Regions from separate parts of the Paenibacillus sp. AN1007 genome, predicted to be linked through region 3. Evidence: a T-box and tRNA genes for the amino acid it is inferred to sense, from the RefSeq annotation. Region 3 holds a T-box; the other regions hold tRNA genes.
The links. The T-box of region 3 lies ahead of ileS (isoleucine--tRNA ligase). A T-box ahead of a tRNA ligase gene usually reads a tRNA of that ligase, here a tRNA-Ile.
Positions count from the first base shown of each region.

Region 1: it encodes a tRNA-Ile, which carries the amino acid that the T-box ahead of ileS (isoleucine--tRNA ligase) is inferred to sense. The anticodon was not compared.
Region 2: it encodes a tRNA-Ile, which carries the amino acid that the T-box ahead of ileS (isoleucine--tRNA ligase) is inferred to sense. The anticodon was not compared.

Region 1 covers NZ_CP159992.1:5,465,373-5,475,701, reverse strand. Annotated here, with positions in the region: rRNA gene ABXS70_RS24665 (23S ribosomal RNA) at 67-3,009, shown strand; rRNA gene rrf (5S ribosomal RNA) at 3,106-3,222, shown strand; tRNA gene ABXS70_RS24655 (tRNA-Ile) at 3,258-3,331, shown strand; tRNA gene ABXS70_RS24650 (tRNA-Ala) at 3,359-3,434, shown strand; tRNA gene ABXS70_RS24645 (tRNA-Asn) at 3,438-3,513, shown strand; tRNA gene ABXS70_RS24640 (tRNA-Glu) at 3,518-3,589, shown strand; tRNA gene ABXS70_RS24635 (tRNA-Val) at 3,596-3,671, shown strand; tRNA gene ABXS70_RS24630 (tRNA-Met) at 3,690-3,763, shown strand; tRNA gene ABXS70_RS24625 (tRNA-Asp) at 3,792-3,869, shown strand; tRNA gene ABXS70_RS24620 (tRNA-Phe) at 3,900-3,975, shown strand; tRNA gene ABXS70_RS24615 (tRNA-Thr) at 3,996-4,071, shown strand; tRNA gene ABXS70_RS24610 (tRNA-Tyr) at 4,078-4,163, shown strand; tRNA gene ABXS70_RS24605 (tRNA-Lys) at 4,176-4,248, shown strand; tRNA gene ABXS70_RS24600 (tRNA-Leu) at 4,261-4,341, shown strand; tRNA gene ABXS70_RS24595 (tRNA-Gly) at 4,353-4,427, shown strand; tRNA gene ABXS70_RS24590 (tRNA-Arg) at 4,434-4,510, shown strand; tRNA gene ABXS70_RS24585 (tRNA-Leu) at 4,532-4,610, shown strand; tRNA gene ABXS70_RS24580 (tRNA-Pro) at 4,618-4,691, shown strand; tRNA gene ABXS70_RS24575 (tRNA-Gly) at 4,705-4,775, shown strand; gene iolD (3D-(3,5/4)-trihydroxycyclohexane-1,2-dione acylhydrolase (decyclizing)) at 5,282-7,147, shown strand; gene iolE (myo-inosose-2 dehydratase) at 7,242-8,141, shown strand; gene iolC (5-dehydro-2-deoxygluconokinase) at 8,289-9,299, shown strand; gene ABXS70_RS24555 (CoA-acylating methylmalonate-semialdehyde dehydrogenase) at 9,375-10,329, shown strand, end outside.
Region 2 covers NZ_CP159992.1:5,429,652-5,439,980, reverse strand. Annotated here, with positions in the region: rRNA gene ABXS70_RS24430 (16S ribosomal RNA) at 1-366, shown strand, start outside; rRNA gene ABXS70_RS24425 (23S ribosomal RNA) at 757-3,702, shown strand; rRNA gene rrf (5S ribosomal RNA) at 3,853-3,969, shown strand; tRNA gene ABXS70_RS24415 (tRNA-Ile) at 4,027-4,100, shown strand; tRNA gene ABXS70_RS24410 (tRNA-Ala) at 4,128-4,203, shown strand; tRNA gene ABXS70_RS24405 (tRNA-Asn) at 4,205-4,280, shown strand; tRNA gene ABXS70_RS24400 (tRNA-Ser) at 4,282-4,373, shown strand; tRNA gene ABXS70_RS24395 (tRNA-Glu) at 4,389-4,460, shown strand; tRNA gene ABXS70_RS24390 (tRNA-Val) at 4,468-4,543, shown strand; tRNA gene ABXS70_RS24385 (tRNA-Met) at 4,561-4,634, shown strand; tRNA gene ABXS70_RS24380 (tRNA-Asp) at 4,663-4,740, shown strand; tRNA gene ABXS70_RS24375 (tRNA-Thr) at 4,761-4,836, shown strand; tRNA gene ABXS70_RS24370 (tRNA-His) at 4,930-5,005, shown strand; tRNA gene ABXS70_RS24365 (tRNA-Gln) at 5,019-5,093, shown strand; tRNA gene ABXS70_RS24360 (tRNA-Lys) at 5,102-5,174, shown strand; tRNA gene ABXS70_RS24355 (tRNA-Leu) at 5,187-5,274, shown strand; tRNA gene ABXS70_RS24350 (tRNA-Gly) at 5,283-5,357, shown strand; tRNA gene ABXS70_RS24345 (tRNA-Arg) at 5,364-5,440, shown strand; tRNA gene ABXS70_RS24340 (tRNA-Pro) at 5,457-5,530, shown strand; tRNA gene ABXS70_RS24335 (tRNA-Gly) at 5,542-5,612, shown strand; gene ABXS70_RS24330 (hypothetical protein) at 5,843-6,703, opposite strand; gene ABXS70_RS24325 (LysR family transcriptional regulator) at 6,842-7,765, opposite strand; gene ABXS70_RS24320 (ABC transporter ATP-binding protein) at 8,187-9,248, shown strand; gene ABXS70_RS24315 (ABC transporter substrate-binding protein) at 9,367-10,329, shown strand, end outside.
Region 3 covers NZ_CP159992.1:1,343,076-1,353,404, reverse strand. Annotated here, with positions in the region: gene ileS (isoleucine--tRNA ligase) at 1-2,944, opposite strand, end outside; T-box leader at 3,048-3,339, opposite strand; gene ABXS70_RS06215 (DivIVA domain-containing protein) at 3,397-3,906, opposite strand; gene ABXS70_RS06210 (YlmH/Sll1252 family protein) at 4,146-4,928, opposite strand; gene ABXS70_RS06205 (YggT family protein) at 4,945-5,211, opposite strand; gene ABXS70_RS06200 (cell division protein SepF) at 5,219-5,686, opposite strand; gene ABXS70_RS06195 (YggS family pyridoxal phosphate-dependent enzyme) at 5,677-6,378, opposite strand; gene pgeF (peptidoglycan editing factor PgeF) at 6,386-7,285, opposite strand; gene ABXS70_RS06185 (YlmC/YmxH family sporulation protein) at 7,340-7,732, opposite strand; gene sigG (RNA polymerase sporulation sigma factor SigG) at 7,946-8,728, opposite strand; gene sigE (RNA polymerase sporulation sigma factor SigE) at 8,841-9,563, opposite strand; gene spoIIGA (sigma-E processing peptidase SpoIIGA) at 9,575-10,329, opposite strand, start outside.

The sequences.
Region 1 (10,329 bases), 2.5 Mb from region 3:
TGGGAGCGACTTTTGGCTTTGCGTAAGCAAAACAAGGGAAGCGAGCAAACGAAACCGGAGCAATCTGGTTAAGCTGCTAAGAGCACACGGAGGATGCCTAGGCGCTAGGAGCCGATGAAGGACGTGGCGAACAACGATACTGCCTCGGGGAGCTGTAAGCAAGCTTTGATCCGGGGATGTCCGAATGGGGAAACCCAGCTGGGGTAATATCCAGTTACTCACAACTGAATACATAGGTTGTGTAGAGGCATACCAGGGGAACTGAAACATCTAAGTACCCTGAGGAAGAGAAAACAATAGTGATTCCGTCAGTAGCGGCGAGCGAACGCGGAGAAGCCCAAACCAGAGAGCTTGCTCTTTGGGGTTGTGGGACGTCTCACATGGAGTTACAAAGGAACCGGTTAAGCGAAGAGGTCTGGAAAGGCCCGCCAAAGAAGGTAAAAGCCCTGTAATTGAAAGTCTGTTCCCTCCGAGACGGATCCCGAGTAGTGCGGGGCACGTGAAACCCCGTATGAATCCGGCAGGACCATCTGCCAAGGCTAAATACTTCCTAGCGACCGATAGTGAAGCAGTACCGTGAGGGAAAGGTGAAAAGCACCCCGGAAGGGGAGTGAAATAGAACCTGAAACCGTGTGCTTACAAAAAGTCAGAGCCCTATGTTGCGAACTTGTTCGTCAACAGGGTGATGGCGTGCCTTTTGTAGAATGAACCGGCGAGTTACGTTCCCGTGCAAGGTTAAGGTGAAGAGCCGGAGCCGCAGCGAAAGCGAGTCTGAATAGGGCGAATGAGTACGTGGACGTAGACCCGAAACCGGGTGATCTACCCCTGTCCAGGGTGAAGGTGCGGTAACACGCACTGGAGGCCCGAACCCACGCACGTTGAAAAGTGCGGGGATGAGGTGGGGGTAGCGGAGAAATTCCAATCGAACTCGGAGATAGCTGGTTCTCCCCGAAATAGCTTTAGGGCTAGCCTCGGAAAACAGAGTCGTGGAGGTAGAGCACTGATTGGGTGCGGGGCCCGCAAGGGTTACCAAGCTCAGTCAAACTCCGAATGCCATAGACTTACTTCCGGGAGTCAGACAGTGAGTGCTAAGATCCATTGTCAAAAGGGAAACAGCCCAGACCATCAGCTAAGGTCCCCAAGTGTGTGTTAAGTGGGAAAGGATGTGGAGTTGCACAGACAACCAGGATGTTGGCTTAGAAGCAGCCATCATTGAAAGAGTGCGTAATAGCTCACTGGTCGAGTGACTCTGCGCCGAAAATGTAACGGGGCTAAACACACCACCGAAGCTATGGCTTGATGCTTGCATCAGGGGTAGGGGAGCGTTGTATAAGGGTTGAAGGTGTACCGTAAGGAGCGCTGGACATTATACAAGTGAGAATGCCGGTATGAGTAACGAAAAGATCAGTGAGAATCTGATCCGCCGAAAGCCTAAGGGTTCCTGAGGAAGGCTCGTCCGCTCAGGGTAAGTCGGGACCTAAGGCGAGGCCGAAAGGCGTAGTCGAAGGACAACAGGTCGAAATTCCTGTACCACCGTAAATCGTTACGAGCGATGGGGGGACGCAGTAGGGTAGTGACGCAGGCTGATGGATGCCTGTCCAAGCAGTAAGGCTGATGTGTAGGCAAATCCGCACATCGGAAGGCTGAGCTGTGATGGGGAGTGAAAATTACAGTAGCGAAGGTCATGATCTCACACTGCCAAGAAAAGCCTCTAGCCAGATGAAGGTGCCCGTACCGCAAACCGACACAGGTAGGCGAGAAGAGAATTCTAAGGCGCGCGGAAGAACTCTCGTTAAGGAACTCGGCAAAATGACCCCGTAACTTCGGGAGAAGGGGTGCCCCGGTAGTGTGAATAGCACGAGGGGGCCGCAGTGAAAAGGCCCAAGCGACTGTTTAGCAAAAACACAGGTCTGTGCGAAGCCGTAAGGCGAAGTATACGGGCTGACGCCTGCCCGGTGCTGGAAGGTTAAGGGGAGTGGTTAGGAGCAATCCGAAGCTGTGAACCGAAGCCCCAGTAAACGGCGGCCGTAACTATAACGGTCCTAAGGTAGCGAAATTCCTTGTCAGGTAAATTCTGACCCGCACGAATGGCGTAACGACTTGGGCGCTGTCTCAACGAGAGATCCGGTGAAATTTTAATACCTGTGAAGATGCAGGTTACCCGCGACAAGACGGAAAGACCCCATGGAGCTTTACTGCAGCTTGATATTGAATTTGGGTACGATCTGTACAGGATAGGTGGGAGCCTTTGAAGCATGAGCGCCAGCTTGTGTGGAGGCACCGTTGGGATACCACCCTGATCGTATCTAGGTTCTAACCTGGTGCCCTTAGCGGGTACGGGGACAGTGTCAGGTGGGCAGTTTGACTGGGGCGGTCGCCTCCTAAAGAGTAACGGAGGCGCCCAAAGGTTCCCTCAGAATGGTTGGAAATCATTCGAAGAGTGCAAAGGCATAAGGGAGCTTGACTGCGAGACCTACAAGTCGAGCAGGGACGAAAGTCGGGCTTAGTGATCCGGTGGTACCGCATGGAAGGGCCATCGCTCAACGGATAAAAGCTACCCTGGGGATAACAGGCTTATCTCCCCCAAGAGTCCACATCGACGGGGAGGTTTGGCACCTCGATGTCGGCTCATCGCATCCTGGGGCTGAAGTAGGTCCCAAGGGTTGGGCTGTTCGCCCATTAAAGCGGTACGCGAGCTGGGTTCAGAACGTCGTGAGACAGTTCGGTCCCTATCTGTCGTGGGCGTAGGAAATTTGAGAGGAGCTGTCCTTAGTACGAGAGGACCGGGATGGACGTACCGCTGGTGTACCAGTTGTTCCGCCAGGAGCACCGCTGGGTAGCTATGTACGGACGGGATAAGCGCTGAAAGCATCTAAGCGTGAAGCCCCCCTCAAGATGAGATTTCCCAGTATGTAAGACCCCTTGAAGACGACGAGGTAGATAGGCTGGGGGTGGAAGTGCAGCAATGCATGGAGCTGACCAGTACTAATCGGTCGAGGGCTTATCCAATAGCAGGTTTTGAGTCGCGTAGGTTTCGTTTCGAATCTAGTTTTCAGAGAACAATAACTCTGATGAATGGAAGAAGCTATGCTTCGACCAATCGCGTTTGGTGGCGATGGCGGAGGGGTTCCACACGTACCCATCCCGAACACGACCGTTAAGCCCTCTAGCGCCGATGGTACTTGGACCGCAGGGTCCTGGGAGAGTAGGACGCCGCCAAGCGGAACCCCGTTGGGGTATTTTTTTTCGAGTGATAGGGGCCTTTAGCTCAGTTGGTTAGAGCGCACCTCTGATAAGGGTGAGGCCGGTGGTTCGAGTCCACCAAGGCCCATAGTAACTAAATAAGAAGTACATGTATGGGGCCATAGCTCAGCTGGGAGAGCGCCTGCCTTGCAAGCAGGAGGTCAGCGGTTCGATCCCGCTTGGCTCCACCATTTTCCCTGATAGCTCAGTTGGTAGAGCACTCGACTGTTAATCGAGTTGTCACAGGTTCGAGTCCTGTTCGGGGAGCCATTAAGGCCCGTTGGTCAAGGGGTTAAGACACCTCCCTTTCACGGAGGTAACAGGGGTTCGAATCCCCTACGGGTCATATTACGGAGGCTTAGCTCAGCTGGGAGAGCATCTGCCTTACAAGCAGAGGGTCGGGGGTTCGATCCCCTCAGCCTCCACCATATATTTTTTATTAATGACGCGGGGTGGAGCAGCCCGGTAGCTCGTCGGGCTCATAACCCGAAGGCCGCAGGTTCAAATCCTGCCCCCGCAATTGCAGCTTTCCTAACCGAAAGTGATCTGGAACCGTGGTGTAGTTGGCCTAACATGCCTGCCTGTCACGCAGGAGATCGCGGGTTCGAATCCCGTCGGTTCCGCCATTAAATGTATCTTGGAGTAAGTTTTAATATGGCTCGGTAGCTCAGTCGGTAGAGCAGAGGACTGAAAATCCTCGTGTCGGCGGTTCGATTCCGTCCCGAGCCACCATGTAAACAACAATTTGATACGCCGGTGTAGCTCAACTGGTAGAGCAACTGACTTGTAATCAGTAGGTTGGGGGTTCAAGTCCTCTCGCCGGCACCACTTTATGGAGGATTAGCGAAGTGGCCAAACGCATCAGACTGTAAATCTGCTCCCTTACGGGTTCGGTGGTTCGAATCCATCATCCTCCACCAGTTTTCTTATATGAGTCATTAGCTCAGCTGGTAGAGCACCTGACTTTTAATCAGGGTGTCGAAGGTTCGAATCCTTCATGACTCACTTTTACTATATGCGCGTGTGGCGGAATTGGCAGACGCACTAGACTTAGGATCTAGCGTCTTTGACGTGGGGGTTCAAGTCCCTCCACGCGCATCCCTTATTTTGCGGAAGTGGCTCAGCGGTAGAGCATCGCCTTGCCAAGGCGAGGGTCGCGGGTTCGATTCCCGTCTTCCGCTCCAATATTTGCGCCCTTAGCTCAGCTGGATAGAGCGTTTGACTACGAATCAAAAGGCCGGGAGTTCGAATCTCTCAGGGCGCGCCATTATAACTTAATCTAATCTACGCCGGCGTGGCGGAATGGCAGACGCGCTCGACTCAAAATCGAGTGGGAAACCGTGGAGGTTCGAGTCCTCTCGCCGGTATGTCTAACGGGATGTAGCTCAGCTTGGTAGAGCACCTGGTTTGGGACCAGGGGGTCGCATGTTCAAATCGTGTCATCCCGATTTTTTTGTTTATGCGGGTGTAGTTCAATGGTAGAACTTTAGCCTTCCAAGCTAATAGCGTGGGTTCGATTCCCATCACCCGCTTAATATATTGAAGAAGAAAGAGACAGGATCTGCTGTCTCTTTCTTTTTTTGCGTGGAAAAGTCTAATTCCCTATTCCTATATTGTGTACCCGCTATGCATAGGGGAGCCTTCGTTATAACTCTTCAGGTCTTTCCTTCAGCCATACCTTCTACTCCCTCGTGTTAAGTCCATGAATACCCATGATTGAATGTCACCTGTTCAACAGCGTGTTTTTACCTCTAAGGAAGAAAGCATATCAAAAGACAATAGAACCGTTGACTCCTCCTCATATTACTCTATATCTTGTCTTCGCAATCAAAGAGAGAACAGTGTTTAAAACTCCATATTGTCCAGCTTGTTTACGCAAATAATCACTAATTTTAATAAAACGCTTACAAAAATAGCTTGCGAAAATACCCAGCCTGTAATACCATATGAATTAAGCGCTTAACCTTTAGGGGTAAGGCGCTTAAACTTAACTTAGATTAAGCGCTTAACCCGTAAAGGAAAGGATGACGATTAATTCATGACAACAATTCGATTAACGATGGCTCAGGCCCTACTTCGATACCTGGATCAGCAGTATATTTCGGTAGATGGGGTAGAAACCAAGTTTGTTAAAGGCATTATCGGAATATTTGGACATGGGAACGTAACCGGGATTGGTGAAGCCTTGGAGCGGAGTCCTGGAAGTCTGACTTATATACAGGGAAAAAATGAACAGGGCATGGTGCATACAGCTGCAGCTTATGCCAAGCAAAAGAATCGTAAGCAGATTTATGCCTGCACAACGTCGATCGGCCCTGGTGCATTAAATATGATCACTGCGGCAGCGACAGCAACGGTGAACCGGATTCCGGTACTGCTTTTACCTGGAGATAACTTTGCTACACGTGAGCCGGACCCGGTACTGCAGCAGCTTGAAGTAAGCAGCGACTATACGATATCCGCTACGGACCCGTTCAAAGCGGTCAGCAAATACTGGGATCGCATCGTGCGTCCGGAACAGCTCATGGTTGCTGTCACACATGCTATGCGTGTACTGACTGACCCGGCCGAGACAGGAGCTGTCACATTGGCACTGCCTCAGGATGTACAGGCAGAAGCATATGATTATCCGGAGGCATTCTTCGCCCGGAAGGTACATTACCTGGATCGCCGGCCTCCTGTTCCGGCGGCTGTTGAACGTGCAGTGCAGCAGATTGCCAGCAGCAAAAAGCCGCTGCTCGTTGCGGGCGGTGGAGTACTGTACTCTGAAGCATCCGCACAACTGATCGAGTTCGCGGAGAGCTTTGGTATTCCGATTGCTGAGACGCAGGCAGGCAAGAGTGCAGTATCTTGGGACCACCCGCTTAATGTGGGGGCTATCGGGGTTACCGGATCTCTGGCAGCCAATCGCTTGGCGAAAGAAGCAGATGTGGTGATTGGTATAGGAACAAGATTCTCTGATTTTACTACGGCGTCACATGCCGCTTTTCAACACCCGGAAGTAAAATTTATTAATATTAACCTGAACAGCATGGATGCCGCCAAGTTAGGCGGAGAAGCCATCTTGGCAGATGCACGTGAGGGGTTACAAACATTGCAGAAGGAATTGCAAGCACAGCAGTACCGCAGTGCATATGGTTCATCTGAGGTTGTTGATCTTCGTAATCAATGGAATACCGAAGTGGATCGTCTCTACGCTGCCGAGCATGAAGCCGGGCTGGCACAGACGAAAGCCATTGGTATAGTAAATCAGACAATTGATCCATCATCGGTGATTGTATGTGCGGCAGGAAGCCTGCCGGGAGACCTACACCGCCTGTGGCGTTCGGCTGAACCGAAAACATACCACATGGAGTACGGTTTCTCTTGTATGGGTTACGAGGTTAGTGGTGCCTTCGGCGCAGCGCTTGCAGAGCCCGATCGCGAAGTATACGCCATGGTAGGAGACGGCAGTTACCTGATGCTGCATTCCGAACTGGTTACCAGTTTGCAGGAACAGAAGAAGATGACAGTCCTCTTATTTAACAATAACGGCTTCCAGTGCATTCATAATCTGCAGCGTGAACACGGCAGTGATGGATTTGGTAACGAGTTCCGCTACAGAGATGCAGAGAGCGGACGTTTGACTGGCGATTATATGCCGATGGATTTTGCGGCTCATGCTCGCAGTATGGGAGCGAAAGCTTATCGAGCGGAAACCGCTGAACAGCTGGAGCAGGCACTTCGTGATGCCAAAAATGAAACGGTGACTACGTTGATTGAGATCCCTGTCGTCCCTGGAACCAATACAGGCGGATATGAGTCATGGTGGAATGTCGGCGTACCTGAAGTATCTGTTGAGGAAAAGGTAGTTCGTGCCCATGAGGCGATGAGAACAAATCGCGGCAAAGCAAAACTTGTTTAGTCTGCTATTCAGATAATCCTGCATTTATTCCATATTTATGTAACAAGATCCACAAGGTCTAACAAAGCTGAACAACAAAAGGAGCCGTGGAATCATGAGCAAGCTGCCATTCCAGCTTGGGATTCATCCGATCAATTGGGTCGGCGAAGATGTAAAAGAACATGGTGATGATACAACATGCGCCCAAATTTTGGACGATATTCAGCGTTTGGGATTGACGGGTACTGAGATGGGACGCAAATATCCGACCGACCCCGCTGCACTGCGTGAGGAGCTGAGCAAGCGAAATATTAATCTGATCTCGCAGTGGAAATCAGTGCTCTTCTCCGATCCAGCATATCGCCAAGCAGAGCTGGACGACTATCGCAGACACGCGGAATTCCTTCAGTCCATGGGCAGCAAGGTGATCAGCACAGCTGAGGTAGGAGGGTCACTTCACTTTGATCCAAGACGGACACCGCATGAAAAAGAAGTGCTTAGACTCAGCGATGCCGAATGGCATATTCTTGCTGAAGGCCTGAACCAGGCCGGAGCCATTGCTCAGGAGTACGGACTTAAGCTCACTTATCACCATCACGGGGGCACAGTTGTCGAACAACCAGAGGAAATTGATCGTTTAATGGAGCTGACAGATCCTTCTCTAGTATACCTGCTTTTTGATACAGGCCACGCCTACTATGGCGGCGCTGATCCGCTTGAGGTACTGCGTAAACATTACGATCGGATTGCCTATATCCATCTGAAGGATATTCGCCCGGATGTGCTGGATCAGGCACGAGCGGAGCAATCAGACTTTGTTGGCTGTATTCGCAGGGGGGTATTCACTGTACCAGGAGATGGATGCATTGATTTTGCACCCATTCTGCAGGAACTGATCACTCGTGGATATAACGGCTGGGCGATGCTGGAAGGAGAGCAGGACCCTGCGATTCATAATCCGTATGAGTATGCAAAACGTTCCCTGAGCTACATGGAGTCTCTCTACCAGCGCTGAAGACAGTTAACCAATCGAGCATCTATAATTGCGAAAATAGATTTTATATGCAGCAAAGAAGAATGATCCAACATCAATTCATGTCATTGGAGTAGATATCATCTCCTAATCAAACGAGATTCCACCATAGAAAGGGGCTCAAACACAATGACTTATGTATCCTTTCCAGCATCGAGGAAAAAGGATTTTACTGCCATTGGCCGCTTGTGCATCGACTTGAATGCCAATGAGATCAACCGTCCGATGGAAGAGACAATGACGTTCACCAAATACGTTGGTGGTTCTCCGGCCAATATTACGATCGGCATGTCCAGACTTGGAATGGAAACGGCCTTCATCGGCAAAATTGCAGGTGACCAGATGGGCAGATTCATCCAAAGCTATCTGGAGAAGAACGGGATCGACACCTCCAATGTAGTGACCGACAACACCGGGGCAGTAACCGGACTTGCTTTTACCGAAATTAAGAGTCCCACAGATTGCAGTATCCTGATGTACCGGGATAATGCAGCAGACCTGTTATTACAGGCCAGCGAGGTACAGGAGCAGCTGATTGCGGATTCCAGAGTGCTGCTGATCTCCGGTACGGCTCTTGCGCAGAGTCCATCACGGGAAGCCGTCATTCAAGCCCTGACCTACGCGAAAAAACATGGCACGGTCATCGTGTTTGATCTGGACTACCGTCCATACACGTGGACTTCGGATGAAGAGACAGCCGTTTATTACAACCTTGCTGCCGAGAAATGCGACATCATCCTGGGCACACGGGAAGAGTTCGACATGATGGAGACATTTGAAAATAATCCGGATCATAGCGATCAGGTGACAGCACAAAAATGGTTTGATTTTTCAGCCAACATTGTTGTCATCAAGCACGGAAAAGAAGGCTCCATCGCATATACACGTGAAGGGCTCTCACATCGGGCAAACAGTTACCCTGCTCGTGTTGTGAAAACGTTCGGTGCAGGCGATTCATACGCTGCAGGATTCCTCTACGGCTTAATGCAGGGCTGGACGATTGAGCGCAGTATGAGCTACGGAAGTGCGGCAGCAAGTATTGTTATCTCCAGCCACAGCTGCTCGGATGCGATGCCAACCGTAGAGCAGGTAAATGATTATATCGAACGCTGTGACCGGGGCGAAATTATTCCATCTTAATGAACTGCACAGTCAATTATAAAATACAGCATTCTACAAGCAAGTGATGCACATAAACGAGGGGAGACAGCACACATGGGAAAAGGAACTTCAGAAGCATCTGCAGCAGTGACGAATGTACAGAACTGGATCGGGGGTACTTGGGTAACCCCGACGACAACACGAACTGAAGCAGTCGTTAATCCGGCAACAGAAGAGATTATTGCCTACGTGCCGCTGTCTGAACAAGCCGATGTCGATCAGGCAGTGCAGGCTGCACGGGCAGCATTCAAATCATGGAGCACCACACCGGTTCCTCGCCGTGCCCGCATTCTATTCCGTTATCAGCAGCTGCTGGTAGAGCACTGGGAAGAGCTGGCGAAACTGGTTACATTGGAAAATGGTAAAAGTTATGCGGAAGCTTATGGCGAAGTATTACGCGGTATTGAGTGCGTTGAGTTCGCGGCAGGTGCCCCGAACCTCATGATGGGCAAACAGCTGCCTGATATCGCTACAGGACTGGAATCAGGCATGTACCGTTACCCAATCGGGGTCATCGGAGGAATCACGCCGTTCAACTTCCCGATGATGGTACCTTGCTGGATGTTCCCGCTCGCGATTGCTTGTGGTAACACATTTGTTCTGAAGCCGTCCGAGCGTACTCCGCTCCTGGCAGGACGTTTGGCAGAACTTTTCAAAGAAGCAGGGCTGCCTGACGGCGTGCTTAACATCGTTCATGGTGCACATGACGTTGTAAACGGACTGCTGGAACACAAAGAAGTAGCTGCCATTTCCTTTGTTGGCTCACAGCCTGTTGCAGAATATATCTACAAAACAGCTTCCGCACACGGTAAACGTGTTCAGGCACTGGCTGGCGCGAAAAATCACTCTATTGTTATGCCGGATGCTGACCTTGATCTGACCGTGAAAGAGATCACAAGTGCGGCCTTTGGATCAGCTGGCGAACGCTGCATGGCTTGTTCTGTAGTTGTTGCTGTTGGCGATGTGGCCGATGCTCTGGTGCAAAAGCTGGTGGAAGCAGCTGACCGGA
Region 2 (10,329 bases), 2.6 Mb from region 3:
GGAAGGTGGGGATGACGTCAAATCATCATGCCCCTTATGACCTGGGCTACACACGTACTACAATGGCCGGTACAACGGGCAGTGAAGCCGCGAGGTGGAACCAATCCTAAAAAGCCGGTCTCAGTTCGGATTGCAGGCTGCAACTCGCCTGCATGAAGTCGGAATTGCTAGTAATCGCGGATCAGCATGCCGCGGTGAATACGTTCCCGGGTCTTGTACACACCGCCCGTCACACCACGAGAGTTTATAACACCCGAAGTCGGTGGGGTAACCGCAAGGAGCCAGCCGCCGAAGGTGGGATAGATGATTGGGGTGAAGTCGTAACAAGGTAGCCGTATCGGAAGGTGCGGCTGGATCACCTCCTTTCTATGGAGAATCGTCTTCTGCAATGAAGACATTCAAAACTAAAATCTAGCCAGGTCGGCTAGTTGCTCACTCGTTGCTCAGTTTTGAGAGCTCAAACTCTCAATCATCTCATTTTTTCGACCGACACTTATGGTGAACGGACCGAAGAAACCGATTTGTTCTTTGAAAACTAGATATCGAAACGAAACAAACGCGAATTAGAACATTCCTTTTAAGGATGAATGCTGGCTCGGTTCAAGTAACCGAACAACAATCATCCGAGCTGAACTTGTGTCAACAAGTGAAGTGTTTATAAGGTAGATTGCTGGAGCGAGTGATCGAAATGGAGCGACTTTTGGCTTTGAACGAAGTTCAAAACAAGGGAAGCGACAGCTCGAACACGAGCGAACTGGTTAAGCTGCTAAGAGCACACGGAGGATGCCTAGGCGCTAGGAGCCGATGAAGGACGTGGCGAACAACGATACTGCCTCGGGGAGCTGTAAGCAAGCTTTGATCCGGGGATGTCCGAATGGGGAAACCCAGCTGGGGTAATATCCAGTTACTCACAACTGAATACATAGGTTGTGCAGAGGCATACCAGGGGAACTGAAACATCTAAGTACCCTGAGGAAGAGAAAACAATAGTGATTCCGTCAGTAGCGGCGAGCGAACGCGGAGAAGCCCAAACCAAAGAGCTTGCTCTTTGGGGTTGTGGGACGTCTCACATGGAGTTACAAAGGAACCGGTTAAGCGAAGAGGTCTGGAAAGGCCCGCCAAAGAAGGTAAAAGCCCTGTAATTGAAAGTCTGTTCCCTCCGAGACGGATCCCGAGTAGTGCGGGGCACGTGAAACCCCGTATGAATCCGGCAGGACCATCTGCCAAGGCTAAATACTTCCTAGCGACCGATAGTGAAGCAGTACCGTGAGGGAAAGGTGAAAAGCACCCCGGAAGGGGAGTGAAATAGAACCTGAAACCGTGTGCTTACAAAAAGTCAGAGCCCTATGTTGCGAACTTGTTCGTCAACAGGGTGATGGCGTGCCTTTTGTAGAATGAACCGGCGAGTTACGTTCCCGTGCAAGGTTAAGGTGAAGAGCCGGAGCCGCAGCGAAAGCGAGTCTGAATAGGGCGATGTAGTACGTGGACGTAGACCCGAAACCGGGTGATCTACCCCTGTCCAGGGTGAAGGTGCGGTAACACGCACTGGAGGCCCGAACCCACGCACGTTGAAAAGTGCGGGGATGAGGTGGGGGTAGCGGAGAAATTCCAATCGAACTCGGAGATAGCTGGTTCTCCCCGAAATAGCTTTAGGGCTAGCCTCGGAAAACAGAGTCGTGGAGGTAGAGCACTGATTGGGTGCGGGGCCCGCAAGGGTTACCAAGCTCAGTCAAACTCCGAATGCCATAGACTTACTTCCGGGAGTCAGACAGTGAGTGCTAAGATCCATTGTCAAAAGGGAAACAGCCCAGACCATCAGCTAAGGTCCCCAAGTGTGTGTTAAGTGGGAAAGGATGTGGAGTTGCACAGACAACCAGGATGTTGGCTTAGAAGCAGCCATCATTGAAAGAGTGCGTAATAGCTCACTGGTCGAGTGACTCTGCGCCGAAAATGTAACGGGGCTAAACACACCACCGAAGCTATGGCTTGATGCTTTGCATCAGGGGTAGGGGAGCGTTGTATAAGGGTTGAAGGTGTACCGTAAGGAGCGCTGGACATTATACAAGTGAGAATGCCGGTATGAGTAACGAAAAGATCAGTGAGAATCTGATCCGCCGAAAGCCTAAGGGTTCCTGAGGAAGGCTCGTCCGCTCAGGGTAAGTCGGGACCTAAGGCGAGGCCGAAAGGCGTAGTCGAAGGACAACAGGTCGAAATTCCTGTACCACCGTAAATCGTTACGAGCGATGGGGGGACGCAGTAGGGTAGTGACGCAGGCTGATGGATGCCTGTCCAAGCAGTAAGGCTGATGTGTAGGCAAATCCGCACATCATAAGGCTGAGCTGTGATGGGGAGTGAAAATTACAGTAGCGAAGGTCATGATCTCACACTGCCAAGAAAAGCCTCTAGCCAGATGAAGGTGCCCGTACCGCAAACCGACACAGGTAGGCGAGAAGAGAATTCTAAGGCGCGCGGAAGAACTCTCGTTAAGGAACTCGGCAAAATGACCCCGTAACTTCGGGAGAAGGGGTGCCCCGGTAGTGTGAATAGCACGAGGGGGCCGCAGTGAAAAGGCCCAAGCGACTGTTTAGCAAAAACACAGGTCTGTGCGAAGCCGTAAGGCGAAGTATACGGGCTGACGCCTGCCCGGTGCTGGAAGGTTAAGGGGAGTGGTTAGGGAGTAATCCCGAAGCTGTGAACCGAAGCCCCAGTAAACGGCGGCCGTAACTATAACGGTCCTAAGGTAGCGAAATTCCTTGTCAGGTAAATTCTGACCCGCACGAATGGCGTAACGACTTGGGCGCTGTCTCAACGAGAGATCCGGTGAAATTTTAATACCTGTGAAGATGCAGGTTACCCGCGACAAGACGGAAAGACCCCATGGAGCTTTACTGCAGCTTGATATTGAATTTGGGTACGATCTGTACAGGATAGGTGGGAGCCTTTGAAGCATGAGCGCCAGCTTGTGTGGAGGCACCGTTGGGATACCACCCTGATCGTATCTAGGTTCTAACCTGGTGCCCTTAGCGGGTACGGGGACAGTGTCAGGTGGGCAGTTTGACTGGGGCGGTCGCCTCCTAAAGAGTAACGGAGGCGCCCAAAGGTTCCCTCAGAATGGTTGGAAATCATTCGAAGAGTGCAAAGGCATAAGGGAGCTTGACTGCGAGACCTACAAGTCGAGCAGGGACGAAAGTCGGGCTTAGTGATCCGGTGGTACCGCATGGAAGGGCCATCGCTCAACGGATAAAAGCTACCCTGGGGATAACAGGCTTATCTCCCCCAAGAGTCCACATCGACGGGGAGGTTTGGCACCTCGATGTCGGCTCATCGCATCCTGGGGCTGAAGTAGGTCCCAAGGGTTGGGCTGTTCGCCCATTAAAGCGGTACGCGAGCTGGGTTCAGAACGTCGTGAGACAGTTCGGTCCCTATCTGTCGTGGGCGTAGGAAATTTGAGAGGAGCTGTCCTTAGTACGAGAGGACCGGGATGGACGTACCGCTGGTGTACCAGTTGTTCCGCCAGGAGCACCGCTGGGTAGCTATGTACGGACGGGATAAGCGCTGAAAGCATCTAAGCGTGAAGCCCCCCTCAAGATGAGATTTCCCAGTATGTAAGACCCCTTGAAGACGACGAGGTAGATAGGCTGGGGGTGGAAGTGCAGCAATGCATGGAGCTGACCAGTACTAATCGGTCGAGGGCTTATCCAATAGCAGGTTTTAAGTCGCGTGAGTTTCGTTTCGAATCTAGTTTTCAGAGAACAACACTCTGAATGACATGAAAATCGGTACATCCCTTAAGGTGTGGTTGGTTTTCAGTTTCAACTGAATGGAAAGAAGTACAACTTCGATCCAATCGCGTTTGGTGGCGATGGCGGAGGGGTTCCACACGTACCCATCCCGAACACGACCGTTAAGCCCTCTAGCGCCGATGGTACTTGGACCGCAGGGTCCTGGGAGAGTAGGACGCCGCCAAGCGATTCCCTTTGGGATATTTTTTTTGCCTCCCTTGTTAGGGAAATGGGATAAACATGCGGGCCTTTAGCTCAGTTGGTTAGAGCGCACCTCTGATAAGGGTGAGGCCGGTGGTTCGAGTCCACCAAGGCCCATAGTAACTAAATAAGAAGTACATGAATGGGGCCATAGCTCAGCTGGGAGAGCGCCTGCCTTGCAAGCAGGAGGTCAGCGGTTCGATCCCGCTTGGCTCCACCATTCCCTGATAGCTCAGTTGGTAGAGCACTCGACTGTTAATCGAGTTGTCACAGGTTCGAGTCCTGTTCGGGGAGCCATGGAGAGGTGTCCGAGCTGGCCGAAGGAGCACGATTGGAAATCGTGTAGGCGTCACAAGCGTCTCGAGGGTTCGAATCCCTCTCTCTCCGCCACAATTATTTTAGCAGGGCCCGTTGGTCAAGGGGTTAAGACACCTCCCTTTCACGGAGGTAACAGGGGTTCGAATCCCCTACGGGTCATATATATGGAGGCTTAGCTCAGCTGGGAGAGCATCTGCCTTACAAGCAGAGGGTCGGGGGTTCGATCCCCTCAGCCTCCACCATATATTTTTATTAATGACGCGGGGTGGAGCAGCCCGGTAGCTCGTCGGGCTCATAACCCGAAGGCCGCAGGTTCAAATCCTGCCCCCGCAATTGCAGCTTTCCTAACCGAAAGTGATCTGGAACCGTGGTGTAGTTGGCCTAACATGCCTGCCTGTCACGCAGGAGATCGCGGGTTCGAATCCCGTCGGTTCCGCCATCTTTAATTTTTTACACCGTGCCGGTGTAGCTCAACTGGTAGAGCAACTGACTTGTAATCAGTAGGTTGGGGGTTCAAGTCCTCTCGCCGGCACCATTTTAGTATTTTGCATTCAGAAGGTTATAAAGAGTATAATATATATTCTGAGGGTAATACTAAAAACTCATGCAATGATGTTTAACTGTTATGGCGATCGTGGCGAAGTGGTTAACGCACCGGTTTGTGGATCCGGCATTCGGGGGTTCAATTCCCCTCGATCGCCCCATCAATTTTCTTAATGGGGATTAGCCAAGCGGTAAGGCAACGGACTTTGACTCCGTCATGCATAGGTTCAAATCCTATATCCCCAGCCATTTACTATGAGTCATTAGCTCAGCTGGTAGAGCACCTGACTTTTAATCAGGGTGTCGAAGGTTCGAATCCTTCATGACTCACTTTCATATTATGCGGTCGTGGCGGAATTGGCAGACGCGCACGGTTCAGGTCCGTGTGGGCTAACCCCCCGTGGAGGTTCGAGTCCTCTCGACCGCACCAATTGTTTTGCGGAAGTGGCTCAGCGGTAGAGCATCGCCTTGCCAAGGCGAGGGTCGCGGGTTCGATTCCCGTCTTCCGCTCCAATATTTGCGCCCTTAGCTCAGCTGGATAGAGCGTTTGACTACGAATCAAAAGGCCGGGAGTTCGAATCTCTCAGGGCGCGCCATTATTTCCTTTCATATCGGGATGTAGCTCAGCTTGGTAGAGCACCTGGTTTGGGACCAGGGGGTCGCATGTTCAAATCGTGTCATCCCGATTTTTGTTTATGCGGGTGTAGTTCAATGGTAGAACTTTAGCCTTCCAAGCTAATAGCGTGGGTTCGATTCCCATCACCCGCTTTCTTCTTTAATAAGGAACACCTGCAGATTGCAGGTGTTTTTTTGTTGTAGTTGGATATGCATATGGTCACAGCTTACCTCCCGCCTGGCATAAAATGTCTCGAATTAAATTCATAATGAGATTATAAAAAAAGAGCTCCTTTTCCTGCATCAGTACGCACAGGAAAGGAGCTCTCATTATGGATTAGATCCTGAAATCTGTTTACGATTCAATCCAGTTTCATACAACTTTAATATCTTTCCAGAATGGTCTGCGTCTTCAGCCCATCGGCAGGGATTAACCAATTCTTGTTTTGAAGCAATTGCAGCAGCTGGCTGCGTAGACCAGTGACGGCTGCCGGGTCGTCTGTTTTGAATGAAACCTCGACGATATTCTCCGTACCTGTGCCTGTGACGCTGCGGATTGGCCATACCTCCAGGGTAAGCTCCTGACCGTTCCATGTGCCTTCATACCGCTGGAAGGTGATGGGGCCAAAAGCACGGGCCTGTGTCAGCTGTTGTTTGCCCCAGTTAGAGGCAGACCAGTTTTTCAATTTACCGGGGAGTTTGTCCAGCAGCAGGTTCAGGGCATCTTTCTCGGAAGGCAGCTGTGTGCCAGTTATTCTGCTATCTACTTTCTTTGTATTGGAGAAGCTCAAGGTCTGTTTGCCATATCCCCAGTCAATCTCTGCCTCATAGTTATCATCTGATGAATCAAAACCTTCCTGGTTTGCAAGTGTCAACGCTGCATCGATGTCCCCGTTAATGACAGGATAACGCTTTTTATAGGTTAACTCGTAGTTGTTTTTATCATCCTTTTTGCGAAAACGGACATTCCAGCCTTCTGCATCCAATCCGAGAGCATGGGTATCAAAGTATTCTACATTGATATGTCGTGGTGCAGCATTCAGCCCAAGGGTCTGAATGGTTTCACTTCGGGGTGTCCCGTCGTTATTTAATACAAGCTCCGGCTTCGCTAGAAACTTCACTTCATATGCGGGAACGGCGTTGGCAGCGGCGGAAGCCTGCGGCGTTTCCAGAAATGTCAGTCCACTTCCCATAGTGACAATGCTCAGCATCAAAGAGACGGCTGCCTTTTTCCATTTTTTCAAGACCAATCACTCTCCTAATCGGAATTAACGTACAGTCCTCACTTTAACGTCAGAGAATGTGAGGGCGATTAAAGGGAAGCGCACATTACGTTAACCCTGCATAGATTTCATGAATGGTCAGCCATAGTTTATAACGGTTCAACTGACAGGCTCAGACGGCATAGCAGCGGTCCTCATACCGATAACCTCGCGCAGCACGGTTTGGAAGCGATCGACTTGAACAGAAGGATGGCGGTCCTTGTTATGTATCATATAGATATGACGCGGTGCCTGCTCTCCCGGAATAGGGAGCACGTGAATGATTCCTTGTCGTTCTTCCCACTGTACTGCCATCCGTGACATGAACGAGATATGACCACCGATTAATACGAGCTGTTTGATCGCCTCCAGAGAATCCATCTCAACTGTACTCCGCAGCCGGATATCATGCTGTTCAAGCCATTGGTTGGTCAGCTTTCGTGTACTTGACTCATCACCATGTAACGCGAAGGGGACTTGTACGATATCTTCAGGATGCAGCAATTCTTTATGCGCTAACCCATGCTTGGGAGAGCAGATAAGCACGAGATCATCCTCACACAGCGTCTCTGAGTGTAATGTGGGTCCAACAAACGGCTCTGACGAGATGATACCGAGATCAAGCTGATGTCGGATGACCATCTCGCGGATGACCGGGGCCGGTTTAATCGACAACACCAATCCAATGCCGGGAAACACCTGAGAGAAGGAATGCAGCATCGCAGGAAGCAGATACGTAGCGGGTACATAACTTGCTCCAATATGGAGCGTACCCCGGTACAGACTGCCGTATTCTTTGACTACACGGCGTGCCTCCTGGGTCAGTGCATTGATTTTGACAGAATAATGAAGCAAAGCTTGTCCAGCCTCGGTTAGAAATGTCTTTCCACTACGTGATTCGAATAAACGTACTCCCATCTCTTCCTCCAGCGACTTCATATGAAAGGTGACGGTCGGCTGTTTAATCCCCAGTAATTCTGCCACACTTGTCATATGATGATGCTTGTCGATCAGCTCGACAATTTGCAATTTAATCAGATTCAACCTCTCCGCACTCCTCTCGTTTCCATACACCTCTTTGGTGTTCATGACAATACGATGCTTTCGATGAGAAAAAATGATGTCATATCTATAGATTTAATCTATGAAGATCAACAGAATTCATCCAAAAAGTTAATTCCCATTTTACAAACATAACAAACAACTCTCGAAGGCGAGCGTTAGACTGAGAACAGTACAGCAAAGAATGCAGGAAAGAAGCAGAAAGGAAGCTGTTCAGTACCAGAGAAGTACACAGGGAATAAGCCTAAATAGGTCAGGCAGCCTAACGAGACCAGTGCAAAAGAGGAACGCGAGAGGTCAATATATCAAGAAACCATCTGAAATAAGCACAAGAGATCAATCCAAGAAATAAGTACAAAGATTTAACACAGAAGATAAGTACAAAAGACAGGCAGGGATGCTCATGAAACTGGAGTTAACGGGAGTTCAAAAATCATTTCATCAAATTCCTGCACTACTGCCCACTGATCTGACGCTTGAACATGGAAAATTCACAACGCTGCTCGGCCCTTCGGGCTGCGGTAAAACGACGCTGCTCCGCATGATTGCCGGGCTGGAACAGCCGGATGCGGGGGAGATTCGTGCAGATGGTGAATATATCTACTCTGCAGCCAAGCGGATCGATACACCGACACACAAGCGCAATCTGGGGATGGTGTTTCAGGATTTTGCACTATGGCCGCATATGACGGTATATGAGAACGTGGCTTTTGGTCTGAAAGCCGGCAAACAGAAGTCTGATCTGCGGCAAAAGGTGAATGAAGCCCTCGGCATGGTTCGCCTGCAAGGCATGGAGGATCGGTACCCACATCAGCTGTCGGGTGGACAGCAGCAGCGGGTTGCTTTTGCCAGAGCGGTAGCCGTGAAGCCGGGTGTTATCTTGTTTGATGAGCCGCTGAGCGCACTGGATGCGGTGCTTCGGGAAGAGATGCGGATTGAGATGATGTCACTGGTGCGTGATATGGGGCTAACTGCCCTGTATGTGACGCATGATCAGATCGAGGCAATGTCAATGTCGGATGAGATTGTGGTGATGCAGAAGGGGCGGATTTTGCAAAAAGGTACCCCGGAAACGATCTACTCCGCACCAAGTGGCCCTTATGTCGCGTCGTTTATCGGAAAGTCTAACTGGCTTACGCCGAATGAATCCATGGTTCGTCCGGAACATGTGACCTGGAGCAAAACAGAGCATGACGATTTGGGCTATCCCGGAATCATCCGCAGCGTCAGTTATGTAGGAGAACGCTACGAGGTACGTGTGCAGATGGAAGGGCTGGACGTGTGGACGGCATATGCGAACCAAAGAGTAAGCATTGGCGAGAGAGTACAGCTCTATGTATCGCCGGACCGAATCTGCCGGATGTTTGATCAGCAGGAGAGCGATAGCCATTCTGGGCTGAATGGGCAGCATTTGGATCAAAAGCCGGGTAGAAAGCAGCGGGAAGTGATCGCCGCCGCCAACTAGACGGTATCGCCGAAACGAACTTTGTCATCGGAATGGAATGTATACAAACTATAGTTCAACTTATATAGAAACAACATTAGCAGTTGTTCTTATACTAATCTAAGGGAGATGTCATGATATGTTCGGTATGAAAACACGTAAAAAGAGCGCAGCACTTCTATTAACAGCAGTGATGAGTCTGAGTCTGTTCGGATGCAGCACCGGGAACACAACAACTGGAAATGCAGCGAAGCCCGCGGGAGAAGGAAATGCAGCAGCCGCAGCGGACACGGCGAGCAAGGCAGCAGGTGGCAAACTGGTCTTGTACAGTGCAGGGCCGCAGAAGCTGGCAGACAATATCGTGAATGGATTTACAGCCAAGACAGGTATTGAAGTGGAGATGTTCCAAGGCACGACAGGTAAAATTCTCGCTCGTATGGAAGCAGAGAAAGCGAATCCAGTCGCAGACGTTGTTATTCTGGCTTCCTTGCCTTCGGCACAAGCACTGAAAGCAGATGGACTCACCCTGCCGTATCCGGAAGCAGCTCATGCGGACAAGCTGAACAAAGATTGGTCGGATGCAGAGGGTAACTATTTCAGCAGCAGTGCTTCTGCACTGGGCATTGTGTATAACAGCAAGCTGGTAACTGCACCGCCAAAGAGCTGGGCTGACCTGGCAGCACCAGCATGGAAAGATGCGGTGAATATTCCTGATCCGACATTGTCAGGCTCCGCACTTGATTTCATCACAGGTTACCTGAGTGCCAATGGTGAAAAAGGATGGGATCTGCTGAATGCCTATAAAGCAAACGGTGTCGCTATGGCAGGAGCCAATCAGGAAGCCCTTGATCCAGTGATTACGGGCGCAAAAAGCATTGTAGCAGCAGGTGTAGACTACATGGCCTATTCCGCCAAAGCCAAAGGCGAACCACTCGATATCGTCTACCCTGAAGAAGGTACAGTGATTAGCCCAAGACCGGCAGCCATTCTGAAATCCAGTCCTAATGTAGAGAATGCCAAAGCATTTATCGATTACCTGTTATCGGATGAGGCACAAAAGCTGGTTGCAGATGCATATCTGATTCCAGGCCGCGAAGACATT
Region 3 (10,329 bases):
GCGTCAGACGCACTCTTTTCTCGATTGGCAGATCCAGACGTTTCCGTGTATCCTGTACTGCCCGGACAACTTCGCGCACCCAACCTTCCTGCTCCAGCGCCGTTGTGATCTCCGTATTCAGGGCAACCGTCAAGCCGTAACCGGATGCCGATGCAAAGCCGGATTTAGCCTGTTTCTCAACCAGCAGTTCCTCAGCAGTCACCTGAAGTTCCTCCCCTTCTGGAGAAACAACATTAAACGCACCATCAGATACCACTTTACGTGTCTCATCAGCCGTCATGCCTTTAAACAGATTTTGCAGGAAACCTACGTTTTTACCGTATTTTTTACCCGCGACTTTGAGGTTCAGCTTAAGTGTGAAATCAACAAACTCCGCATCGTTATGCTCTGTACGAATTCCTTTGACGTTGATCTCCTCTTTGATGATCTCTTCATAACTTGCCAGATCGAAACCTTTATCAAGAGAAACGATCAATTCGGACAGTGGCTGACGCGTTTTGATGCCTGTCTCGTTACGGACGTTGCGTGCAAGCTCAACGACGCGGCGAGCTGTTTCCATGTCCTGCTCCAATGCTGCATCGATCAATGCTTCATTAGCTGCAGGATAATCATCCATATGCACGCTTTCGCCAGTAGTCAAGTTAAGGTAAATATCCTCAGCCAGCATAGGCGTGAACGGGGCTACCAGCTTCGCTGTAGTCACGAGCACTTCAGTTAACGTGCGATACGCATCCAGTTTATCTTCCGTCAGGCCACTTCCCCAGAAGCGATCACGGGAACGGCGGATATACCAGTTACTGAGCTCATCCACAAAGGCTTCAATCGCTTTGGATGAATTCAGGTAGTCGTTTACAGACAACGCTTTTTCCACGACAAGGATCAGACTGTTCAATCTCGACAAGATCCAGCGATCCAGCTTGTGAGCGGACAATAGGAATGGATGCTCCTGTGGATCAAATCCATCAATGGTTGCGTACAGCGTCAGGAATGCATGGGTATTCACCAGTGTATCCACCATTTTGGATTTGGCTTCCCCTACGATGCCTTTGGAGAAACGTTTGCTGTTCCACGGTGCACTATCAGACAGCAGCGCCCAGCGGAATGCATCTGTACCGTACTCCTCAATTACTTCCCATGGATCGATAACATTGCCTTTGGATTTGGACATCTTCTGTCCGTTTTCATCAAGCACGTGTCCTGTTGCCATGACCGCTTTATATGGTGCTTTACCTGTCAAAAGGGTGGACACCGCGAGCAGGCTGTAGAACCAGCCGCGCGTCTGGTCAATCCCTTCACAGATCATATCCGCCGGATATTGCTGTTCAAATACTTCTTTATTTTCAAAAGGATAATGCTGCTGTGCAAACGGCATAGAGCCGCTGTCGAACCATACATCGATGACTTCAGGTGTACGCTTCATTTCGTATTTGCCGCAAGAGCTGAGCACTTTCACTTCATCCACATATGGCTTATGCAGCTCCAGATTTTCCGGCACATCACCTACAGCACGCGCCCGCAATTCAGCAATGCTGTGCGGAGCAAACTGTTCGCCTGTTTCTTCACACACCCAGATGTTCAGCGGCGTTCCCCAGTAACGGTCGCGGCTGATGTTCCAGTCCACGAGATCTTCGAGGAACTTCCCGAAGCGGCCTTCACGCACATGCCCTGGATACCATTCCACTTCGCTGTTATTGGCAATCAGCTGATCCTTGATCGCTGTTGTTTGAATAAACCAGCTGTCCATTGCGTAGTACAGAAGTGGAGTATCACAGCGCCAGCAGAACGGATAGCTGTGCTCGTATTTCTCTTTGCTGAACAGACGGCCATGCTCAGACAAGTATCTCACAATGTCGATGTCGCAATCCTTCACGAAACGACCTGCAAAATCAGTAACTTGCGCCACAAACTTGCCTTCCAGATCAACCATGTTTACAAAACTGATGCCATTCTCACGGCATACACGGTAGTCATCTTCACCATGTGCCGGAGCCATGTGTACGATCCCCGTACCGCTTGCATCCGTTACAAATCCTGCACCAAGGATGATGTTCGTTTTCTCAGCCTGAACGTAGTTAAACGGCGGGCTGTACGTTTTGCCGACCAGATCCGCACCTTTCAGCGTGCCAATGATCTCATATTCACCTTTGCTGTCTTTCATTACTTTTTCCACCAGATTTGTCGCCATGATGAATACTTCATCATTTTGACGGACACGGGAGTATTCCATTTCCGGGTTTACAGCCAAAGCCACGTGAGAAGGCAGTGTCCATGGTGTCGTCGTCCAGGCAAGTACGAATTCGCCGCTTTCATGCAGTTTGAATTTGGCGGTAGCACTCAGATCTTTAACATCCTTGTACCCTTGTGCAACTTCATGCGAACTCAATGTTGTCTGACAGGAAGGACAGTATGGGCTTACGCGATGACCGCGGTACAAGAGACCTTTCTCATGAATCGCTGCAAGAATGTTCCACACACTCTCGATGTAGTTGTTGTCGAGCGTGATATAAGGGTTATCCATATCAGTCCAATATCCGATGCCTTCCGTCAAATCACGCCACTGCTGCTCGTATTCGAATACGCTCGCTTTACATTCGTTGATAAACTTCTCCACACCATAATCTTCGATTTCCCATTTGTGGGAGATGCCCAGCTTCTTCTGTACTCCGAGTTCAACTGGCAGGCCGTGTGTATCCCACCCGGCTTTACGTACAACGCGATAACCTTTCATCGTGTTATAACGTCCGACAAAGTCTTTGATGACACGTCCAAGGACGTGACCGATATGCGGTTTACCGTTGGCTGTAGGCGGACCTTCATAAAATACGAAGTTTGGTTTGCCCTCCCGGTTCTCAATGGATCGTTTGAACGTGTTCTCCGATTTCCATTTATTTAATACACGTAATTCTCTTGCACGTGCTTTCTCTTTGACATCGACTCGCTGCATGCTGTTCAACTTCCTTCCTTTTTTTGTACGAGGCCTTTGTAAAATGTGCACAATACGACTCGCTTCACTCACCGTTTCGGGACACAAAAAAACCCCATCCCTGGAAAGGGACGAGGTTCTGCTCGCGTTACCACCCTAATTCTGTTCATCACAAACCACATTCAGGTCACCCCGAGTATGCTCTGTCATCAACAGCGCTTAAGCCCCGCTGTACTAATGCAGGGTACCGTTATAACGTACGGTTTACGGTTCGGCTTACACACGGCAATGCATTCACCGCTTCAGCGTCACTTCTCCGGGGAGATATTCGGCTATAACTCATCCGTTGGTTTTCACCAGACACCAACTCTCTGAGGGATGAGATCATAACGTACTGAGCCCGTCATGGAATCACTATTCAATATGAATATAGTTATAGCTTCTTTGCCCGCAAAAGTCAACCGGGCGGCAGACTAATAAATTTCCTTCATCTCCCGCTCACGGTCACGCACTTCCTGTTCACGGCTCTCCAGCGCTTCCCAGCCATCCTGCGTAAGCAGCTCAAGCTGAGCTTCAACAAGCGTACGGAAACGCGCGCGATAGATGGACGCCTGCTTCTTCAGTTCTTCCACTTCCAAAGCAATCTTACGTGATTTGCCAAGTGCTTCGTTAACGATTCGGTCTGCATTTTTCTCTGCTTCCTTTACGATTAACTGAGCTTCCTTCTTGGCGTTATTCTTCACATCGTCAGCAGCTTCCTGTGCAATGATGATCGTTTTGCTGAGGGTCTCCTCAATGGTTGCAAAATGATCCAGCTTCTCCTGAACGGACAGCAGCTGATTGCTCAGCTCTTTGTTCTCGCGAATGACGCCTTCGTAATCTTTGATGACTTGATCTAGAAATTCGTTGACTTCATCCTCGTCATACCCACGCAGGCGTCGGGAGAATTCCTTGTTATGTATGTCCAGCGGCGTTAATGGCATGCTGTCCACCTCCTGTAAAAATTCCTTCTCGCGTGTTAGAGAAGGTTTGCAGCATATGGGTTCCACCCAAGGGGCCGTATGAAAGATGCCGAATTGGGCAGCTTGTACGGATGCAGGTTCTGCCCTTACATCGTCAGATTCCACATATCTTGTACTTTAATGTATATCGGAAACACCGAGTATTTTTTTACCTTTACGTTTAACATTTCGACAAGAATTCGGATTATCCTGCAGCAGCATCAAGCAAATTTCCCGATTTTCAATCGGCATCGTCCCTTTTTGGTCATTCCATCCTGTTCCAACACCTTGAAACGACCAAACCCTTGAATGGATACCACATCCCCTTCCTTGAGCGGCTTCGAAGGGTCCTCCACCACTTTCCAGTTCACTTTACAGCGTCCTGCCTTGATTGGGACCAGCACCTTGCTCCGGCTCAGCCGATACACATCTGCACAGATGCCATCCAGCCGCAGCGAAGCAGCGGTAATATCTATGGTGTCCAATTTCGTCGCAGACCATTTCAGCTGGTTCAACGGCAACAGCTCTGTGAACACATGAACGCGATGCACCTGATTCAATTGAAGCGATAAAAAAGCGCCGGTTTCCGCTGCCACCACGGTATGGCAGCCATCATCCAGCACTTGAATATCTCCAATCTTGCCTCGCTTCATCCCGAGCCCGAGCAGGGAACCCATATAGTCCCCGTGCTCCAGTTCCGAGATTTTTCGGTCGTCCGACGTAATACTGAGCACCTGCATCCCCATATCTTCCTCATCGAGGTATCGATAGTCAGGTGCAATCAATGCACGCTTACGTTCAGCCGCTTCGTAACCGCCGTCCAGACGAATCTGAACATGCTGGCTGCGATTCACCAGGGATTGCAGAATAAACACCTGCCTTGGATCAAGAAAATCGGTCAGCTTCATATCATGATACTTGCTGGCCCGCTCGATCCAATCCGAGGCTTTGTCTACAAAATCCCGTTCATCATGACTAAAATGTTCGTAAATATCACCGCTCATCTATATGTCACCCTAACTAGTAGAAGTATCTCAGAATTGTGACAAGCCCTTGAAGTGCGAGTTGAAGCACAATCAATGCCACAATCGGGGAAATATCCAGCACACCGAACAGCGGCGGAATAAATCGGCGGAATGGTCTTAGATAAGGTTCCACAAATTTGCCTAACAATTCACCAATGAAGCTTTCCCGTGCGTTGGGAAGCCAGGACATCAATATGTAGACAATGACCATGTAAAAATAAATCTGGTACAGCGTACCCAATAGGACTTCAATCTGATACAAAAACGGCTCACCTCATTCTGTTATAATCTTGCTCGCTGTCAGCCAGTATTTCCGTAATCGTTCCCTGAATTTCAACCGTATCTGGCGTACAGAGAAAAATGTTGCCGCCGATCTTGGATATCCCCCCGCCTAATGCATAAACCGTTCCGCTTAGAAAGTCAATTACACGTAAAGCCTGATCCTGGCGAATTCGCTGCAGATTCACAACAACGGTACGATGCGAGCGCAGATGGTCGGCAATCTCCTGTGCTTCGTCATAGGAACGAGGCTCATACAGCACAACTTTAACATTTTTCTGGGAATGAATGCTAACCACATTATTACCCCTTTGGTTTCTACGTTTATCAAGTGCAGAGGTTTCATTTTCCTGCTGTTCAGGCTCATGTTCCTCTTGTGCTGCAAGCCGTTCACGCTCCACAATTTCTTCTTCTTCCTGAAGACCCAGGAAATTCATGAATTTATTCATCACGCCCATCGTGTCCCCTCCTCTTTTCCTACGAGAATCGATCCAAGCCGCACCCAGGTTGCCCCTTCTTCAATGGCTATTTCGAAATCATTAGACATGCCCATGGACAGCTCTCTCAACGGTTCTGCTGTCAGAGCTTGTCCATTCAAATCATCTCTCAGCTCACGCAGCCCCCTAAACACAGGACGCGTCATCTCCGGATCTTCCTCATGAGGCGCCATCGTCATCAGACCGATGACCCTAAGGTTGTTAAACGATTGAATATCCTTCAGAAATGAACCTGCCAGTTCAGGCTGCAAACCATACTTGCTCTCTTCACCCGAAATGTTCACCTGCATAAACGTGTTCACCTGAATTCCAAGCGAAGCGGCCTTTTTGTCCAGTTCCTTCGCCAGTGACAAACGATCCAGTGAATGTATGTACGCAAACTTGCCAATGACGTCTTTCACCTTGTTCGTCTGCAGATGACCAATGAAATGCCATGTCCCCTTCTGTCCGAAGGTTTCCCATTTCGCCTGCGCATCCTGCCAGCGGTTTTCTCCAATATGCTCAAGACCATGATCCAGCACAGCCCCCGTCGTCTGCAATGAGACATATTTCGTGACTGCAATCACATTCACATCTTCAAACGGGCGGTTGCTGCGCTTACACGCATCTTTGATCTTCTGATTTACCTGTTGTTTACGCTCCTCCAATGACACCAGAGGGTCACCTCTCTTCCAGCCCAATCCAGCTTGCCATTCTTCCCGTTACCCCATTTTCCTTGCGATAGGAGAAAAATAGTTCGGGATGACAACTTGTACACCATGTTGTACATTCGATATGATCCGGCAATATTCCTGCTTTCATCATAATGTGTCGATTACATTCTTTCAAGTTTAACATCGTTTTTCCGTTCGCAGCAGGTGTACAAATACGCTTTGAATCAGAAAGATCGTATTCATCATTACCCTGAGGTTCATCCAGCCAAACCCGGACTTGCTGCATAACAACCTCATCTACTTCGTAGCAGCAGCCCCCAATAGAAGGACCGATGGCCGCCCGGATATCCTCTCTCCGGCTTCCATACTCTTGTTCCATCGTTTCCACCATGGAGACAGCAATGCCTGCAGCGGTACCTTTCCAGCCCGCATGAGCCAAACCTACGGCCTGCTTCACCGGATCATAGAAATACAGCGGAACGCAGTCAGCATAAAATGAAGCCAGCAGTACACCCGGCACGTTTGTGACCAGCCCGTCTGTATCCTGCAGCGCAGATTGACGATCCAGCAGACCTCTGCCGCGGTCATTGGCTGTGATCACAGCCACATGTTTACCATGTACCTGCTCGCCACAAGTCCATGCTTCCAGTGGAAAAGCAAGCTTCTCGGTCACAAGGCGGCGATTTTCAAGCACCGCTTCAGCATCATCCCCAACGTGATAAGCACAATTAAGGGCAGCGTACGGTTCGTGACCAACGCCGCCGTGTCTCGTTGTAAATCCAGCCGTTAACCGATCAAACGAAAGTTTCCAGGGCTTAATATATAATAACAGCGGATCTTGATTACCGTGATACCTTTGCTCTTCTATATCCTTCATTACATCTTTGTCCAATACAAATGGTTCCATTCTTTCTCACCTCACAACTTCCAGTGTACCAAATGCAGACGCGTTCTGTCTCGCTTATATCGTTCTCCGCTGATTCCGATCCAACCGATCCAGCCGTTCCAGCCGTTCCGTACGACTCTGCTGCTGCTCATCATACAGCCGCGCTTCTCGTTCGCGCTCGTCATAAACCTGTTCCTTCACCTCATCCATTTTAACCAGAATGACATCAGAGCCGATCTTCACAATATTTCTCCAGGGAATGATGAGATCCGTCCCTCCTCCAAATAACCCCATAAAACGGCTGTATCCTGGTACAACGATGGCTTCGATTCGTCCTTGTTTGAGATCGAGTTCCAGATCACTAATCTGACCGAGACGTTTGCCATCCGTAATATTAATAACATCCTTCGTTTGAAAATCGGAAATTTTCATGCCCCGTGATGTCGATTCATTCGCATTCGCTCTCATTGCTCTCGCCCCCTGTTAACGCTCATCTGCCCGTTCTGCATCCTTCTATAACAATATATGTGCTGCAGGCGAAAAATGTCCTGTTTTTCGCTTAGGCGCTCATGCAAATCTGGACGGCAGCGTACTCTCTTCGGATATCTTCCTTTCTGCCGCACAAAAAAGACGATCATTGGAGTAATTATCCGCTGGATCGTCCTTTTGCTTTATATCACATTACGACTTCACATGTTTCTGCATCTGCTGTATAGCTGATTTTTCGAGACGTGAAACTTGGGCCTGCGATATGCCGATTTCATCTGCTACTTCCATCTGGGTTTTGCCTTCAAAAAAGCGCATCGACAATATCATCTTTTCCCGCTGACCAAGACGGTGCATCGCTTCACGGAGTGCAATTTCCTCAATCCAGGATACGTCCTTGTTTTTGTCATCACTAATTTGATCCATCACATAGATGGGGTCTCCGCCATCATGATAAATGGGTTCAAACAGAGATACCGGGTCCTGAATAGCATCCAGTGCAAAAACAACATCTTCCTTCGGCACGTTGAGTGCCTCTGAAATTTCGAATATCGTTGGCTCGCGTGAATTTTTATTCGTCAGGCTGTCACGAACCTGAAGTGCCTTATAGGCAATATCCCGTAATGACCGGGATACTCGAATCGGGTTATTGTCACGCAGATATCTGCGAATTTCACCGATAATCATCGGCACCGCATAGGTTGAAAATTTGACATTCTGGGATAAATCAAAATTATCAATGGCTTTCATCAGGCCGATGCAGCCAACCTGGAACAGATCATCGACAAACTCCCCCCGATTGTTAAAACGCTGAATGACACTGAGTACCAGACGCAGGTTGCCATTCACTAATTTCTCTCTTGCTGAGCGATCATGGTGCTGCTGAAGGGAATGAAATAATTCCCGCATTTCAGTATTGGTGAGAACAGGCAACTTTGCGGTGTCCACGCCACAAATCTCGACTTTGTTTCGGGTCATCGTGATTTTACCTCCCAAGGAGAAACATTAATGTACATTATCTCCGGGGCAGGCTTTTTTATTCGTCATTGGTACCCTTGCCAGTAATACCCATTCTCTATTTTCCACAGGATCAGACCATCTTGTTGAACTCTTTCCGCAGCCTTTTGATGATTCTTTTTTCAAGACGAGAGATATAGGATTGGGAGATTCCAAGCAGGTCTGCCACATCCTTTTGTGTCTTTTCTTCACCGTCTGTCAGGCCAAAACGAAGCTCCATAATCATTCGCTCACGATCCGTCAGTTTCTCCAGCGCCTTGTGCAGCAGCTTGCGATCTACCTGTTCTTCAATATTTCGATAGATTGTATCGTTCTCCGTACCCAGCACATCAGACAATAAAAGTTCATTTCCATCCCAGTCAATATTAAGCGGTTCGTCAAAAGAAACTTCGGTACGGATTTTGCTGTTGCGGCGCAAATACATTAAAATTTCATTTTCGATACACCTCGAAGCATAGGTGGCCAGCTTGATTTTCTTTTCCGGATCAAACGTATTCACAGCCTTGATCAGTCCGATTGCCCCAATGGACACCAGATCTTCGATGTTAATGCCTGTGTTCTCGAACTTCCGTGCGATGTATACCACCAGACGCAAATTTCGTTCAATCAGCATGGCACGAATAGCCGAATCGCCCGACGATAATTTTTGCAGCAGGTATTCCTCTTCTTCGCGTGTCAATGGAGGCGGAAGTGCCTCACTTCCCCCGATGTAATAAATCTCTTCACTCTTCAGTCCAAACAGGAATAATAAACGGTAATAGTTCAGCTGCGCAACCAGTTTCCATTTCACAAGCATCCAGGTTCCTCCTATCCCACATTCAGCGGCTTTTCTGTTGCTTCCGCGGATTTAGCCGTAGACTGCGCAGAAGCTGCTTCTTGCACCAGTTCAGGATGAATTACAGCCTGATATTTCCCGTCTGACGACAAAACACCCCCATCCAGCCCAATCAGAACCTTTGTCGTCACATAATCTCTTCCCTCCATCGTCACCTTTACCCGATCTGGTTTGATCGCCAACATAAACGCCGTTCCTTTGTTTATCCCTCGATAGGGAACCAGGCGCAGTCGATCCTGCCACTGAAAATGTTCCTGGTCCAGCTCCATAATGAGGTTGTCCGGCGGTTCGTGCTTTAATCGGCTTTTCCAGGAATCAGGCAGCATCTCCTGCCACAATGAAACCTCCATAACCATCACCGGCAAGCGCGACAAGGGATCTGTAAGCTGATTCCCCGTATCCAGAAGGCCTGTACAGGAAACGATAACCTCATCAATAGAAACCTCAACGATTCCTAGGTAAGTGGTCAGGCGATCTGTTTTTCGTTTGGCACTTTGTACAATTTTGAATAATAAGAGGACCGCAAAGAATACAATGAATGTGAACCAGAACGCAATCTTCAGATCAAACGACATGCCGCCAGAAGCAGTAAACCAGATCCCGTTGAACAGCTCTCCTGAACTCTGAAGCATATAGTGCACACCCAAAATGCCTCCAGCCGCGACAAAATTAATCACATAAAATGTACCCAGCGTCCTCACAAAAGCCTGCAGTCCCTTATATCCAA